One region of the Faecalibacterium longum genome, then DNA from elsewhere that is predicted to be linked to it. Evidence: riboswitches for the same ligand, from Rfam matches in the RefSeq annotation. Region 1 holds a riboswitch; the other holds the start of a gene.
The links. A riboswitch is a leader RNA that binds a small molecule or an ion and turns the genes downstream of it on or off. The one in region 1 is predicted to bind FMN.
Positions count from the first base shown of each region.

Region 2: another riboswitch for FMN. It lies ahead of AAAU26_RS14065 (ECF transporter S component); the one in region 1 lies ahead of ribD (bifunctional diaminohydroxyphosphoribosylaminopyrimidine deaminase/5-amino-6-(5-phosphoribosylamino)uracil reductase RibD).

Region 1 covers NZ_JBBNIH010000157.1:16,347-23,774, reverse strand. Annotated here, with positions in the region: gene AAAU26_RS09985 (plasmid recombination protein) at 1-827, opposite strand, end outside; gene AAAU26_RS09980 (DNA primase family protein) at 1,223-2,542, opposite strand; gene AAAU26_RS09975 (hypothetical protein) at 2,535-2,777, opposite strand; FMN riboswitch at 3,158-3,272, shown strand; gene ribD (bifunctional diaminohydroxyphosphoribosylaminopyrimidine deaminase/5-amino-6-(5-phosphoribosylamino)uracil reductase RibD) at 3,424-4,548, shown strand; gene AAAU26_RS09965 (riboflavin synthase) at 4,512-5,153, shown strand; gene AAAU26_RS09960 (bifunctional 3,4-dihydroxy-2-butanone-4-phosphate synthase/GTP cyclohydrolase II) at 5,166-6,362, shown strand; gene ribH (6,7-dimethyl-8-ribityllumazine synthase) at 6,384-6,860, shown strand; gene AAAU26_RS09950 (winged helix-turn-helix domain-containing protein) at 6,881-7,297, shown strand; gene AAAU26_RS09945 (low molecular weight protein-tyrosine-phosphatase) at 7,294-7,428, shown strand, end outside.
Region 2 covers NZ_JBBNIH010000177.1:46,617-54,044, reverse strand. Annotated here, with positions in the region: gene AAAU26_RS14075 (MraY family glycosyltransferase) at 236-1,183, opposite strand; gene AAAU26_RS14070 (MATE family efflux transporter) at 1,328-2,746, shown strand; gene AAAU26_RS14065 (ECF transporter S component) at 2,902-3,501, opposite strand; FMN riboswitch at 3,644-3,764, opposite strand; gene AAAU26_RS14060 (mechanosensitive ion channel family protein) at 3,903-4,988, shown strand; gene AAAU26_RS14055 (ZIP family metal transporter) at 5,026-5,661, opposite strand; gene AAAU26_RS14050 (Crp/Fnr family transcriptional regulator) at 5,854-6,507, opposite strand; gene AAAU26_RS14045 (HD-GYP domain-containing protein) at 6,523-7,428, opposite strand, start outside.

The DNA.
Region 1 (7,428 bases):
TACTCCGCTTCTTCCTCCAATTCCAGACCATGACGTTTGGCGATTTCAAACAGCATCTTCCGGCAGGCTGCATCGAAGGTGATTTTGCGGTTGTTGCGGCGGCTGAGGGGCTTGTCCGGGTCGGGCAGGTTGAAGCCCAACACTTCCAATGCCTTTTCCTGCTGGGGTGCCACCTCGCCGTACTTGTTCCCGCAGTCGAACACATGACGCTCGTGGATGTGGGGTGTGCTTTCGTCCAGATGCAGCGCCCAGTCCAGAACGTGAACGTGTTCGCCAAACTTAGTCTTGAACTCGTCAATGAACTCGGTGACGATGTTCAGCAAGTCCTCTGCCGAAGCGTGTTCATCCAGCGTTCCAAGTTGGTAGATGGTCTCTTCCGGACAGGTCTTGCGGCTGGACAGCAGGTCAGGAATGGAGCGGTTGCGCTCCGTGTGCCGGATCTTGGCGTTGCGTTCGTTCTGGCTTTCAACAAAGGCCGTGTAGTGGGTTTCGTAGAACTGCCGTTCCACATCCGAGAAAGTCGCAGCCAAATCATCCGGGTCTTGCGGGTCGAGAGCCGAACGGAAACCGTGAAAGCAGTCCCAGTAGATGTTGCCCTTGGCTCGTTCCGGGTCGATGTGCTCACTGTTAGCAAGGTTAAAACTGCGGTCATTGTGCTTTGGGTTATAGGTGCCGTGTGCTCCGGCTCGTCCATTGTGTCGTGTTAACTTCAGATAGACATCCCTCCGTTTCAACATCTTGGCAGGGAGAACGCAGCAGCGAAGCTGCTGAATCTGCCGCCGTTTTGCGCCAGATAATACCCAGTAGCATATGACGCACAGCATCATATCACTGGGGCAAAGGGCTGCACCCTCTGCACTCCTGCACCGGGCAAGCTGACAAGCAACGATTTGCGAATCCCTGCCCGCAGCTCGTCCGGCTTTTTCAGTGGGTCATTTTGACCCACTGGTTTTGCCTGTTACCAAAATGGTAACAGGCAGATAGACGGTCTGATAACGGCCATCTCACACTGATTCCCATTTTGGGGATTTGGGTGGATGCTGGCAAGTGCCGCTTTCCGGCACTTAACGCTATGGGGTTGGTTGGTGGTCGTTTTGACCACCAACCAAAGCCCCTTATATGGCGCGTTTTCGGTCAATCGCTGCGTACGTGCGTACAGAGAAAGCCGACTGCTGCGTACACACGTACGCAGCAAAACACCCAAATTCTCCTTTATAGGGGGTCATACTCGCCAACTGTTGGGAGTAAGGTCGGGCTGCACAAGGGCTTCAATGCCGATAAAGCCCCGGACACGCCGCCCGGACGAATTGACGATGTTGTTGGTGGATTCCAGATTATACCTGCGCTGGTTGGCGATCAGCGCATCGCTGAACCCTCTGGCCTTGATCGCATTCAGGCTGTTCTCCTCGCACCACATCTTGTAGACCTCATACAGCTCTTTCGAGCTGGTGCAGGCATCCGCCTTCAGGCGGATGTAGCCCTCGGATTCGAGGAAATCAAACACATTGTTGTTGTCCCGCTTCACCAGTTCCCGGTTGCGCTTGGCACGGTCACTCTCGGTGAACTGGAAGCCATTCTTCACCAGCCGCTGCAAGCCCTCAAATGCCCACAGCAGGATGCCCTCGACCTCTGCCGCCATCTTCTCGGCAATGTCCGGGTCATCCACACGAGACAGGGGCTTATCCTTGGTGGTCAAGATGAGCTGACGACGATAGAAACCGTCCGAGCGGTCATACAATGCCTGCAAATCGCCATTGCTGAACGCCAGCAGGCGGGCGTACATCCAACCCTGATAGCTCTGCTTGCCCTTGCGCTCCAAGTCCATCTGCCCCTGTGCGGTCACGATGGACTTGACATAGTTGGTCTGGCGCAGGGCTTCCATCCGCATATCGTCGTCCACGCAGAGCAGGGTGTGCTCCAGGTCAGCACGGGCGAAGCGGTTCTCCGAGATCTTGCCGATGCTGCCATCCTTCATGTTGCAGCCGAACAGCCGGGACAGCACCACACCGATCTGCGACTTGCCCTCGCCGCCGTTGCCCTTGATGACCATCATGCGCTGGCCCTTATTGCTGGGAATCAGGCAGTAGCCGATGAACTCCTGCACGGTGGGGATGTCCTCCGGGTAGAGCAGGTCGGACAGAAACCGCAGCCAGTGGACGGGCTGGGCGGCTTTCGGGTCATACTTGACAGGCAGGCGGTTGCGCACGATCTCCGGCTTGCCCTCCTGAAAGGTACCGTCCAGATACAGGGTGCCGTTTGCCAGTGCGATGCGGTCGGTGACAGGCGGAAAGTCCTCCACCTGTGCCGCCAGTTTCAGCACGTCCACCACATTGGTGACCTTCTTGGCAAGGTTCGCCCCGACGTATTCACGCATCATCTCGAAGATCTCACACCGCAGGGGCATGGGGTCCACCATTCTGCCGTCCGGGGTGAAAAATGCGCCATTCGAGTAAAGCAGTTGGTGGATGCTCAGAAAATCGTCACAGAACAGGGATTCGTTGAAAAAACCTTTCTTGAACCATGCAGGGGTAAAATTACTCATAGGCACACCGTCCTTTCTTGGCGTTACGGAAAAACGATGTGATCATTTTGAGCACATCGTTTTTCTCCGCAACTGGGAAATCAACATCCTGCCGTTCTCCCTGCATGGCTTTCCTGCCCCCTTCCGGCGGCGTTTTCCGGCTCTCCCACTTGGGGGTCATCGCCGGGTATCCCATGCAGACGGTCATGCGGTTTTCAAGGTTCAACAGGCAAAACGGCAACAAAAAAGCCGTCACAAAACAGACCAGCCATGCCTTCGCTTTTTCTGGAAGGTCATGCTAGTCGGTTATGTAACGGCTGAAAGCCAAAATGTTCAGCCCCGCAGGGTCTGAACGAATATGTAAAAATATGTTATATTCAATTGTTGGGATAGATTACCACAAAAATCGAGCCGTGTCAACAAAAAGTTTTGGGAATACGCTGATTTCGGCAGGGTGCAAGAAAAAGCAAGGGAAACTTTGGCAAAAAGAGAGAGGGCTGGACGACGCCTACCCTCTTGACAAGGCAATAATAGTCAAAAAGTTTCGTACCCATCTTCATCCCGGTTTCGTCCCGGTTTGCAGAATGCCCTTGCAATCCGAAAGGAGCCGTGCTATAATGCCGCTGTAATTGAATCAGAAATCTTCAGGGCAGGGTGCGATTCCCTACCGGTGGTACAGCCCACGAGCCGTAAGGCATGATTCGGTGAAACTCCGAAGCCGACAGTACAGTCTGGATGAAAGAAGATACCAAGCGCAGAGCCCGCACGGTTCGGCGCTTGTGGAGGCTGCTCTGGGATGCGTTTGCATTCTGGAGCTTTCTTTTTTGCACAAGGGTCCCTTGTGTCTTTTCGGCTTGCCCTGAACGTTTTTGTTCAGGGCTTTTTCTTTTGGAGGCAACACGATGAACGACAAAGAGTATATGCGTCTGGCTTTGCAGCTTGCAAAAAAGGGTTGCGGATGGACATCTCCCAACCCGATGGTGGGTGCCGTGGTCGCAAAAGAGGGCAGGATCATCGGACAGGGCTGGCACCAGAGATACGGTCAGGCTCATGCGGAGCGCAATGCGCTGGCATCCTGCACCGAAGATCCGCAGGGAGCGACCCTGTATGTGACATTGGAGCCGTGCTGCCATTACGGAAAGCAGCCGCCCTGCGTGGATACGATTCTGGACGCGGGCATTCACCGGGTGGTCGTGGGTTCTGCTGACCCGAATCCGCTGGTGGCTGGAAAAGGAATTGCAATCCTGCGCGCACACGGCATAGATGTGACCGAAAATGTTCTGCAAGAGGAATGCGATGCGCTGAACAAGGTATTCTTCCACTATATCACCACAAAACGCCCTTTCGTTTCCATGAAATACGCCATGACGATGGATGGAAAAATCGCCACATACACAGGCGCTTCTAAATGGATCACCGGGGAAATTGCCCGGAATCATGTTCAACGGCAGCGACACCGATTCCGCGGCATTATGGTGGGAGTCGGAACCATCCTAGCAGATGACCCGCTGCTGACCTGCCGGATAGAGGGTGGCCGTGATCCCGTCCGGATCATCTGTGATACACATTTGCGGACACCGCTGCAATCACAGGTGGTCATGACCGCCAAACAGGTTCCGACCATTCTTGCGACCTGCTGCGGCGACCCGGAGAAGCAGGCGGCATATCAACAGGCCGGGTGCCGGGTCCTTTGTCTGGAAGCGCATTGCGGTCATGTGAATCTTCTGCAACTGATGGAACAGCTGGGGCAGGAGCAGATCGACAGCATTCTGCTGGAAGGCGGCGGAACCTTGAACTGGTCTGCACTGGAAAGCGGCATCGTGCAGCAGGTACAGGCTTACATTGCCCCGAAGCTGTTCGGAGGAAGGGATGCCAAAGTACCCATTGAGGGTGCAGGTGTCCCGCTTCCGGATGCTGCATTCCGCCTGAAGAACAGCCGATTGGAACAGCTTGGCAAAGATTTCCTGATCGAAAGTGAGGTGGAGTACCCGTGTTTACCGGAATCGTGGAAGAAGTCGGAACAATAAAATCCATCAATCGGGGACAGCATTCTGCCGTACTGACTGTTCGTGCAAAAACGGTTCTGGAAGAAACCAGAATCGGTGACAGCATCGCCGTCAACGGCATCTGTCTGACCGTCAGGCAGCTCTTCCCGGATAGCTTTGCTGCGGATGTCATGCACGAGACCTTGAACCGCTCTGCACTTGCACAGCTCACCGTTGGAAGTGCTGTCAATCTGGAACGTGCCATGCCGGCCAACGGACGTTTTGGCGGACACATCGTAGCAGGCCATGTGGATGGCGTCGGACGCATTGCTAATATCCGAAAAGACGATACGGCTATCTGGTACACCATTCATGCAGATCCTGCAATCCTTCGCTATGTCGTTGAAAAAGGCTCTATCACAATAGACGGTATCAGCCTGACCGTGGCTGCGGTGGAACCTACGGGCTTTTCCGTGTCCACGATACCGCACACCGTCCGTCAGACGAACCTGAACCAACGGCACAAAGGGGATTTTGTCAATTTGGAAACCGATGTTGTTGGAAAATATATCGAGAGGCTGCTTCCATCAGAAACACCGAAGCAAAACACGCTCACAAAAGAAATGCTGCTGCGCTGCGGCTTTTAAGGAGAGTTTACGATGAACTTCAATACCATTCCCGAAGCTTTGCAAGACCTGAAGCAAGGAAAAATCATTCTGGTAACGGATGACCCCGACCGTGAAAACGAGGGGGACTTCATCTGTGCTGCCGAATTTGCCACCACCGAAAACATCAACTTTATGGCGACCCACGGCAAAGGTCTGATCTGTATGCCGATGTCCGAGGCTTTCGTCCAGAAGCTGCAATTTCCGCAGATGGTGCAGTATAACACCGACAACCATGAAACGGCATTTACGGTGTCCATCGACCACGTTTCTACTTCTACGGGCATTTCTGCCGCAGAGCGTTCCATTACGGCGATGGCTTGTGTGGACGATCACGCAAAAGCAGAAGATTTCCGCAGACCGGGCCATATGTTCCCCCTTCTGGCAAAAAAGAACGGTGTGTTGGAGCGCAACGGTCACACGGAAGCAACCGTTGACCTGTGCCGTCTGGCAGGGCTGAAAGAATGCGGCCTGTGCTGCGAGATCATGCGGGAGGATGGCACGATGATGCGCACCGCTGAACTGGCAAAGCTGGCAGAGCGTTTCCAGATCAAATTCATCACCATCCGTGATTTACAGGAGTACCGCAAGTGTCACGATAAACTGGTCGATCAGGTGACGGCAGTGAACCTGCCCACCAAGTATGGCACCTTCAGAGCTTATGGTTTTGTGAGCCGCCTGAACGGAGAGCATCACATTGCACTGGTAAAAGGTGACATTGGCGATGGAAAGGATATTCTGTGCCGCGTCCACTCGGAATGCCTGACAGGAGATACATTTGGCTCTTTGCGTTGTGACTGCGGCCAACAGCTGGCCGCTGCCATGACGCAGATCGAAAAAGAAGACCGGGGTATCCTGCTCTATATGCGGCAGGAAGGCCGGGGCATCGGTCTGATCAACAAGCTGCGTGCCTATGAACTTCAGGAGCAGGGCATGGATACGCTGGAAGCCAATCTCGCTCTTGGGTTCCATGGAGATGAACGGGAGTATTATCTCGGCGCACAGATCCTCCGGGAACTTGGCGTAAAAAGCCTGCGCCTGCTTACCAATAACCCGGACAAAGTATATCAGCTCTCCGAGTTTGGGCTGGAGATCTCCGAGCGCGTACCCATTCAGATGACGGCGACCCCGTATGACCTGTTTTACCTGAAAACGAAGCAGGCACGGATGGGGCATCTTCTGGAATATTAACAACGAAAGAGGTATTTAAAAATGAAAACATTTGAAGGTAAGCTGGTTTCTCAGAACATCAAGGTCGGTATCGTAGCTGCCCGCTTCAACGAATTTATCACGTCCAAACTTCTGAGCGGAGCAATGGATGGTCTGCTCCGGCACGATGTGCAGGACGCTGATATTCATGTTGCATGGGTTCCGGGTGCTTTTGAGATCCCACTGGTTGCCTCTAAAATGGCAAAAAGCGGAAAGTATGATGCTGTGATCTGCCTTGGTGCCGTGATTCGCGGTTCTACCAGCCATTACGACTATGTGTGCAATGAGGTTTCCAAAGGCATTGCCACGGTCTCGCTGGAAAGCGGGGTTCCCGTCCTCTTTGGTGTTCTGACCACCGAAAACATCGAACAGGCCATCGAGCGGGCAGGCACCAAAGCAGGTAATAAAGGCTATGACTGTGCAGTCAGTGCCATCGAGATGGTAAACCTGCTCCGGGAAATGGATACCGCCGCAGAGTAAAATACACGCAGGAGTTTGCCATGATCGTTATAAAGACCCGACAGCCTGACCCGGAATTAGAGCAGAAGATCCGGATGCTTCTGGAACGAGAGCACATCGAGGCAGAGCAAATATCCATTGATTCATGGGAGAAGTTGGTTCTTCCGGGGCTTACACTGGACGGAATGACCCACGAAGTGTCGTGCAACGGCAGAAAAGTCTCCCTTACACGACTGGAGTTCGATTTGCTGCTGATGCTTGCCTCCCACGAAGGACAAATCTTCTCAAAAGAAGAGCTTTTCCGTGCTGTGTGGGGACAAAACTGTGACGACACCTTAAAGGTCGTGGCAAATACCGTTTCCAATCTGCGAAAGAAGCTGGCCGGCTGCGGTAGCTTTATCCGCACTACCCACGGCGGCTATGCTTTTGTAAGCCAAAAGGAGAACGACCCGGCATGACCAGGATCTTATTTATTTGTCTCGGAAATATCTGCCGAAGCCCGATGGCGGAGTATGTGATGAAAGACCTTACGTCCAAGGCAGGACTATCCGAGCAATTTGAAATCGCATCAGCCGCCACCAGTGCATGG
Region 2 (7,428 bases), on a different contig from region 1:
TCCGTGCTCCAGCGCCGCGGACAGCGCATCTTGTGCGGCTTTCCCGAACCGCACACAAAAACGAAAAAACAAAAAAGGCGCAAAGTGAATACATCCACTTAAGCGCCTTTGCTTTCGTTGGTTAAAGTATAGTCTTTTTTTGCTTGACTTTCAATCCATAAAGTGCAACAAAAATCAGAGCGGGTCAATCTGCATTTTGGAAAGCTGCACAAACATCGTACTTAAAATCCGTAAATCAGCGGGTCATCAGCAGGAGCAGCGCCGATGCGACGGCCTGCAGGATGAGCCAGCGGGCCACCACCTGCTCGTCGCTCCAGCCCATGCGCTTGCGCACATGGTCGTGCAGCGGGGTGAGGGTGTTCTTGAGGATGCTGATGTGGAGGAAGCGCTTGAAGCTGATCTTCAGGATGCCGAGGCTGCCGTCCACGATGAACACCAGCGCCGCCAGCAGGAAGGCGAACGGGTGGCCGCTTTTGAGGGCCATGATGGCGAGGAAGAAGCCCATGGCGCGGCTGCCGGCGTCGCCCATCAGGAGGCTGGAGGGCTTTGCGTTGGACCACAGGTAGGCCAGCAGTGCGCCGATAAAGACGATGGCAGCGGTGGAGTAGTCTCCCAGCTCCTCGCCGTAAGCCAGCAGGAAGGTGCCGATGCTCACCACCGCGAGGCTGGCGGACAGGCCGTCCACGCCGTCGGTGCAGTTGACCACATTGATGCTGGCCCAGATGAGGATGACGATGAGCAGCAGGTAGAGCGGATAGGCAATGGTGAAAGTAGTGCTCAGGAAGTTGACGCTCGTGCCGTTGAAGTTCAGGTAGGTAACACCTGCCACCACGGCGATGACGAAGTCGATGAGTCCCTTCTTGTACTCGTTCCACGCCGTCTCGGAGGCGTCGTCAAAGTAGCCCGACAGCATGGAGGCGATGAGCAGGACGGTATAAATAAGGTACTCCACCTTAAAAGGCACCACCGCCAGCGTCACCAGCGCGATGCAGAGCACGAAGATGAGTCCGGAACCCCGGGCCTTGCCCTTGGAGAGCTCGCCGTTGACGGCGAAGGCACGGCCATGGTCGTGGGGGAGCTTGTCGTGAAAGACCGAGTCCATCAGGGCGGTCAGGGCAAACGCCAGCAGGAACGCCAGCGCGTCCACGGTCTGCTGGCCGGTAGCTGAAATAAGCTGCAGCATATTTTGAACCTCTTTCAATGATATTCTTCTTACTCCGAGAGTGTATCACGCCAGAGCCAAAAAATCAATCGCCCGGTTTGACAATTTTCCTCCCCGTGCCTATAATAGTAAGATAACTTATCAACACAGAAAACAGGAGACGACATGACACTTTCTTTGGAGCAGCTCTCGGCCCGGATGCGGCAGGGCGAGGACATCCCGCTGTCCGACACGGCCCGCATCGCGCTGGCGCTGAGCATCCCTTCCATTCTGGAGCAGCTGGTGGTCACGGCGATGGAGTACATCGACGCCGCCATGGTGGGCCACATCGGCGCAGAGGCCACCGCCGCCATCGGCATCGTCAGCTCGAGCACCTGGCTGCTCCACGGCATCCTTGTGGGACTGTACACCGCGTTTTCGATCCAAATCGCCCAGTACCTCGGGGCCGACCGCCGGCAGGACGCCCGGGGCGTGCTGCGGCAGTCCATGCTCTTCAACCTCATCCTGGGTCTGGGCGCTGCGGCTTTCGGCGTCGGCATCAGCCGCTTCCTGCCCGGGTGGCTGGGGGCGGACATCTCGCTTCAAGCCGATGCCAGCGCCTACTTCGCCATCTGGTCGGCGGCCCTCCCCTTCACGATGGCCATGGGAATGTACACAGCCATGCTCCGCGCCACCGGCGACGCCCTGACGCCCAGCCTGATCAGCGTGCTGGTCTGTTTGCTGGACGTGGTGTTCAACTTCTTCCTCATCAACCCCACCCGGCAGATCCTGCTCTTCGGCCAGAGCGTCACAGTCTGGGGTGCCGGCCTCGAAGTCCCGGGTGCGGCACTTGGCACAGCGTTTTCCACGACCATCGGCGGTCTGCTGGCGCTGGGCGTCCTGCTACTGCGGGACGGCCCGCTTTGCATCCGAAAGCCCGGCAGCTGGCGCATCACTTCCGCCTGCCTGCGCAATCTCTGGCGGGTGGGTACACCGCTGGCCGCTGAGCGTGCGGCCCTCTCGTCGGCGCAGGTGCTGCTCGTCCGTATCGTCTCGGGCCTCGGCACGGTGGCCATCGCGGCCAACAGCCTCGGCGTCAGCGCCGAGGGCCTCTGCTACATGGCAGGCTACGGCATTCAGGACGCCTCCATCGCCCTCATCGGGCAGGCCGTCGGCGCACACCGCCGGGACATGGCAAAGCGGTTCGCCTGGCTCTGCACCATGATGGGCATAGGCATCATGGCACTGTCCGGCGTGGGGCTCTGGCTCTTCGCCCCGGCCCTTATGGGCATCTTCACGGCAGATGCCGCCGTCATCGCGCTGGGTGCGCAGGTCCTCCGCATCGAGGCTTTTGCAGAACCGATGTTCGGAGCCAGCATCGTAGCAAGCGGCGCGATGCAGGGCGCAGGCGACAGCACAGGCTGCTTCCTGCTGAACCTGTTCAGCATGTGGGGCGTCCGGCTCACCCTCGCCTTCCTGCTGGCTCCCCGGCTGGGCCTCGTGGGCGTCTGGGCCGCCATGTGCATCGAGCTCTGCATCCGGGGCGCGCTGTTCCTCATTCGGCTTGCAAGGGGCAAGTGGCTCGATAAGGGAGCACTGCAATAAAAAAAATAAACCTCTCCGTCATCGCTTCGCGATGCCACCTCTCCTACCGAGGAGAGGCCTTGGCAAAACCGGGAACTTTCCCTTTTCGCCAGAGGCTCCCCTCGATAGGGGAGCTGGCAAAGCCAAAGGCTTTGACTGAGAGGTTTTTCTTTTAATTACTTCCGGCCATGCAGGATGGGAGACAGAGGCTTATAGATGACCATGCAGAGCACGGCGTCCAGCAGACCCTTGACCAGCGTGAAGGGCAGGTTGAAGATGACGAGGCACTTTATGAGGCTGTCGGCAGAGGGCAGGATGGCCTGATACATGCCGAGGATGGCTTCCAGCGGCATATGGTAGAACTCCACATAGGCCGGGTAGGTGATGAAGTAGTTGGAGGGCACACTGAAGACGGCCATTGCGGCGGCACCCGCTACCGCGCCGAGGATGGCGGTCTTGCGGCTCTTATGATGCTTGTAGATGAAGCCCGCCACAGCGGAGAAGACAGCGCCCAGCATAAAGTTGCACAGCTCGCCGACACAGGCAGTGCTGGTACCCTTGACGACGATGTGGAGCAGGTTCTTCATGAAGCTGATGGCCACGCCGTACACCGGGCCGAGGGCGAACGCGCCCAGCAGGGCGGGCAGGTCGGAGAAGTCCATCTTGACGAAGGACGGGATGAGCATCGGGACGGGGAACTCGATGAACATCAGGATGAACGCCACTGCGCTGAGCATGGCGGCAACGGTCAGGTTGTGGGTCGTATCTTTTCTCATAATTTTCCTCCCGGGGCGGCTGCCCCATTCAAATAAAGACTGGAAAGCCCTTTTCTCGCTCGCTGGAACCGGGAAGACAAATGAAAACGCGCCCTGCCATAGCTTACACTATAACAGGGCGCGCACAAACAAATCAAATTGCCTGCCGTTTCTTGCATCCGGACTATACCGTTGGCCCCGGAGTCTCACCAGGTCAGCACTCTTTGGGAGTGGTCGCGGGCTGTACCGCCAGTGGGGAATCGCACCCCGCCCTGAAACGAACTTTCTTCGCAGAGTATAACGCGGCAGGTTTGTCTTGTCAAGCCCTTTTATGCATTTTTTAACAAGCCTCTCCCGATTTGCACCGCTGGCTGTAATATGATATACTGATTTTATTATTCGTCAGGAAGGTATCTGTTTCTATGCTTTTCACCATCAACGATCTCGGCTTTTCCATCGCCGGACTGCTGCTGGAAGGCTGGCTGGCCTTTGCAGCCCGGTGCGTCTGTGCGCTGGCCCTGCTGTTCATCGGCTGGGTCGTCAGCCGCTGGCTGCAAAAAAATCTCTTCCCCCGCCTGCTGAAGCGCAGCTGGCACTTTGCCTTTACGCACCCCCTGCTGGAAAGCTTTGCCCGCCCGGCGGCCCGCATCGCGTGGTACACCGGCATGTATCTGGCCCTGCGCAGCCTGCCCTGGGCCATCCCCGGCCTTGCGGCCCTGCTGCTCAAAGTCTACCGGATGATGCTGGTCTTCCTCATCGGCACCGGCTTCTACCACGCTTCCGGCATCGCGGCTCTGCTGCTGGCCTCGTCCAGCGAAGAAGTCCGCACCAACCGCACCCTGCTCACCCTGCTGGATAAAGTCTACAAAGTAGCCGTCGTGGTGCTCTGCGGCGCGACCATCGCACAGGAGAGCGGCCTGCCCGTGGGCAGCGTCGTGGCCAGTGCCGGTCTTATCGGCCTTACGATCTCTCTGGCCGCACAGGATATGGCCAAGAATTTCTTCAGCGGCGTGGTCATCCTGCTGGACAAGCCCTTCTCCATCGGTGACTGGATCACCGTCGGCGACGTGGAGGGCGAAGTGGTGGACATCAACTTCCGCTCCACGAAAGTCCGGGCCGTGGATAACTCCATCTACATCCTCACCAACAGCACCGTCAGCAGTGCCACCATCAACAACGCTACTCTCCGCAACAAGCGGCTCTACCGCTTCACGCTGGGCGTTACCTACGACACCACCCGACCCCAGCTGGAAAAGCTGATGGCCGACCTCGACGCCATGCTCAAGGCCAGCCCCGACACCTACGAGGACACCGCCTTTGTCCGGATGACCGGCTTCGGCGACTCGAGCATCAACCTGATGGTCTCTGCCTATCTGCGCACTGCCGACCTCGGCGTGTTTTTGCGGATGCAGAACGATTTGAACCTCAACATCATGGACGTGATGAAGGCCGACGGCGTGGATTTCGCATTTCCCTCCACGACGGTCTACCTCGCAAAAGAGAACTGACAGCAAAAAAGCCGATGCAGCTGCATCGGCTTTTTTGCTACAGCGCAATATCCAGCGCCATCATGAGGGCGAAACCCAGCACCACGCTGATGACGCCCGCCGGTTCGTCCTGCTCCACGGCTTCCGGTATCATCTCCTGAGCCGTCACGCAGACCATGCACCCGGCGGCGGCGCTCATGAGCCACGGCAGAGCCGCGCTCACCCAGCCCGCGAGGGCCAGCGCCAGCAATGCCCCCAGCGGCTCCACGAGGCCCGACGCAGCACCGGCGCAGAAGGCTTTCCGTCTCCCCTGCCCGGCCTGCACCAGCGGCAGGCTCACCGCCGCGCCTTCCGGGATATTCTGCAAGCCGATGCCCAGTGCAAGGGCCAGCGCCCCGCTGACGGCCTCCGGCTCACCCTGCAGGGCCAGCGCCGCCGCAAGTCCCACCACCATGCCCTCGGGCAGATTGTGGAGAGTCACGGCCAGCACCACCCGGCCCATCCGGCCATGCTCTTTTGACCCGGTGTGCATCAGCCGTCCGGCAGCCTCTTCCAGCCGCAGCAGGCCCACAGCACCCAGCACCAACCCCGCCGCCGGGGCCAGCCAGACCGGCAGTATCCCGGCCTCCGCCCTCTCGATGGCAGGCAGCAGCAGGCTCCACACGCTGGCGGCCAGCATGATGCCCGCCGCCATGCCGCAGAGCATCCGCCGGGTGCGGGGCTCGTCGGCCCGACGCACCAGAAAGACCCCCGCCGCTCCCAGCGCCGTACAGAGCGCCGGCAGCAGCAGGATGACCGCTGCAAACAGATAGATGTTCACATTGCATTCCCCCTTCCCACCGATGTATGCGGCGGAAAGGGGGAATGTGAAGAGAAAAAGCTCTCCTCATTCCGGCAGCTCATGCAGGGTAAATTCGTTTTTTGTTGTTTCCAGTATTCCCTCATCCCGCATTTTGCCCAGCTCTTTCGAGAGGGCGCTGCGGTCGAGGTTGAGGTGATCGGCCAGGCCCTGACGGTCGAAGGGGATGCGGAAACTTTTGCTGCCCGCCTTCGCGGCCTGATTGGAGAGATACAGCAGCAGCCGTCCCCGGACGGTCTTCGGGGCCGTGCAGAAGATGCGCTCCGAGAGGGCCAGGTTCTTGTGCAGCGAGATGTTGAGCAGGTTCTGCACGAGGACCGGCTGCCACTCGCTGTCCGGGTGAGGTGTGTGGATGAGGACATCCATGTTCAAAAAGAGCACTTCCGTCTCTTCCGCCGCCACCACGTCCACCATCATCGGCTCGCCGCAGAAGGCATAGGTCTCCGCGAACACCTGCCCCGCCGGGACATAGCTCAGGATGCTTCTGTTGCCCCAGAGGTCGATATTCTCGATGTTGACGCCGCCCGCCTGCACGATGCCCACCTCACGGGTGATGCAGCCCGCCCGCAGAAGGACTTCGCCCTTCGCGTAGGTCTTGCAGCGCGCACCGCCGCAGGTAAACATCTCAGCCAGCGCCGTCTCGCCAATGCCCTGAAAAAGGGGCGTTTTCTGTGTTTTCACCCTCAGCGCCCCCTTTTACCGCTTGACGTGGTAGACCTCGAGATAGACGCTCTTGCGCGTCTCATCCAGCGTTTCCTTCAAATCGCGGGAGAACTCCTCATCGTCCAACAGCGCCACCACCTCGGGCGCATAGCGGGTGCCTCTCTGGGCGCGGAATTCGCCCAGCAGCGTATCCACCGGCTTTGCCATCGTGTAGCAGCGGCCGATATTATCGGTGGCCGCGTCCAGTGAGTCGGCCACGGTCAGAGCGTCCACGATGGGCTTGATGTCCGCCGGGCAGGGCGGATAATTTTTCGGGTAGCCGCCGTGTCCGTCGTAGAAGGTATGGTGGTAGAGCGCCGCCGGGGCCAGGTCGTCCTTTCCGCCCACATTGCACAGCAGCTCGTAGCCGAACACCGTGTGCCACTGGATGCAGGTAAATTCCTCGTCCAGCAGGCGGCGGTAGTTGTTGCCGATGTACATGAACACATAGCTCTTGCCTACATCGTGGTAAAGGCCGCACTCATAGGCCAGCTCACATATTTCAATGCGATTGCGGCGGACTTCCTCCACCGTCTTGCAGCCCATGACGCCCACGAACAGCTCGGGCGACTTTTTGAGCATCTGCTTGACGAACATGCGGGTCAGTCCGGCCACCATCATGGAGTGGACATAGGTCGGCTTGTGAGCCACGAGGATATAATTCAGCAGACTGCGGCGGGCTGTTCCGGCCTCGGCCTGCATCTCCACCAGCTCGCGCACGGCACGGCTGACCACACGGGAGTACTGATTCTGGGGTACATTGTTCAGATACCGCAAGCTGCGGTCCATCACTTCTTCGGTGCGGCATGCCATCTCCCTACGGTCGGCAGGCGGCATCTTGACCTCGTAGGCCATCAGATAAGACACCGCCGTGAGGTTCTTGTTGATGCCAGTATCGCT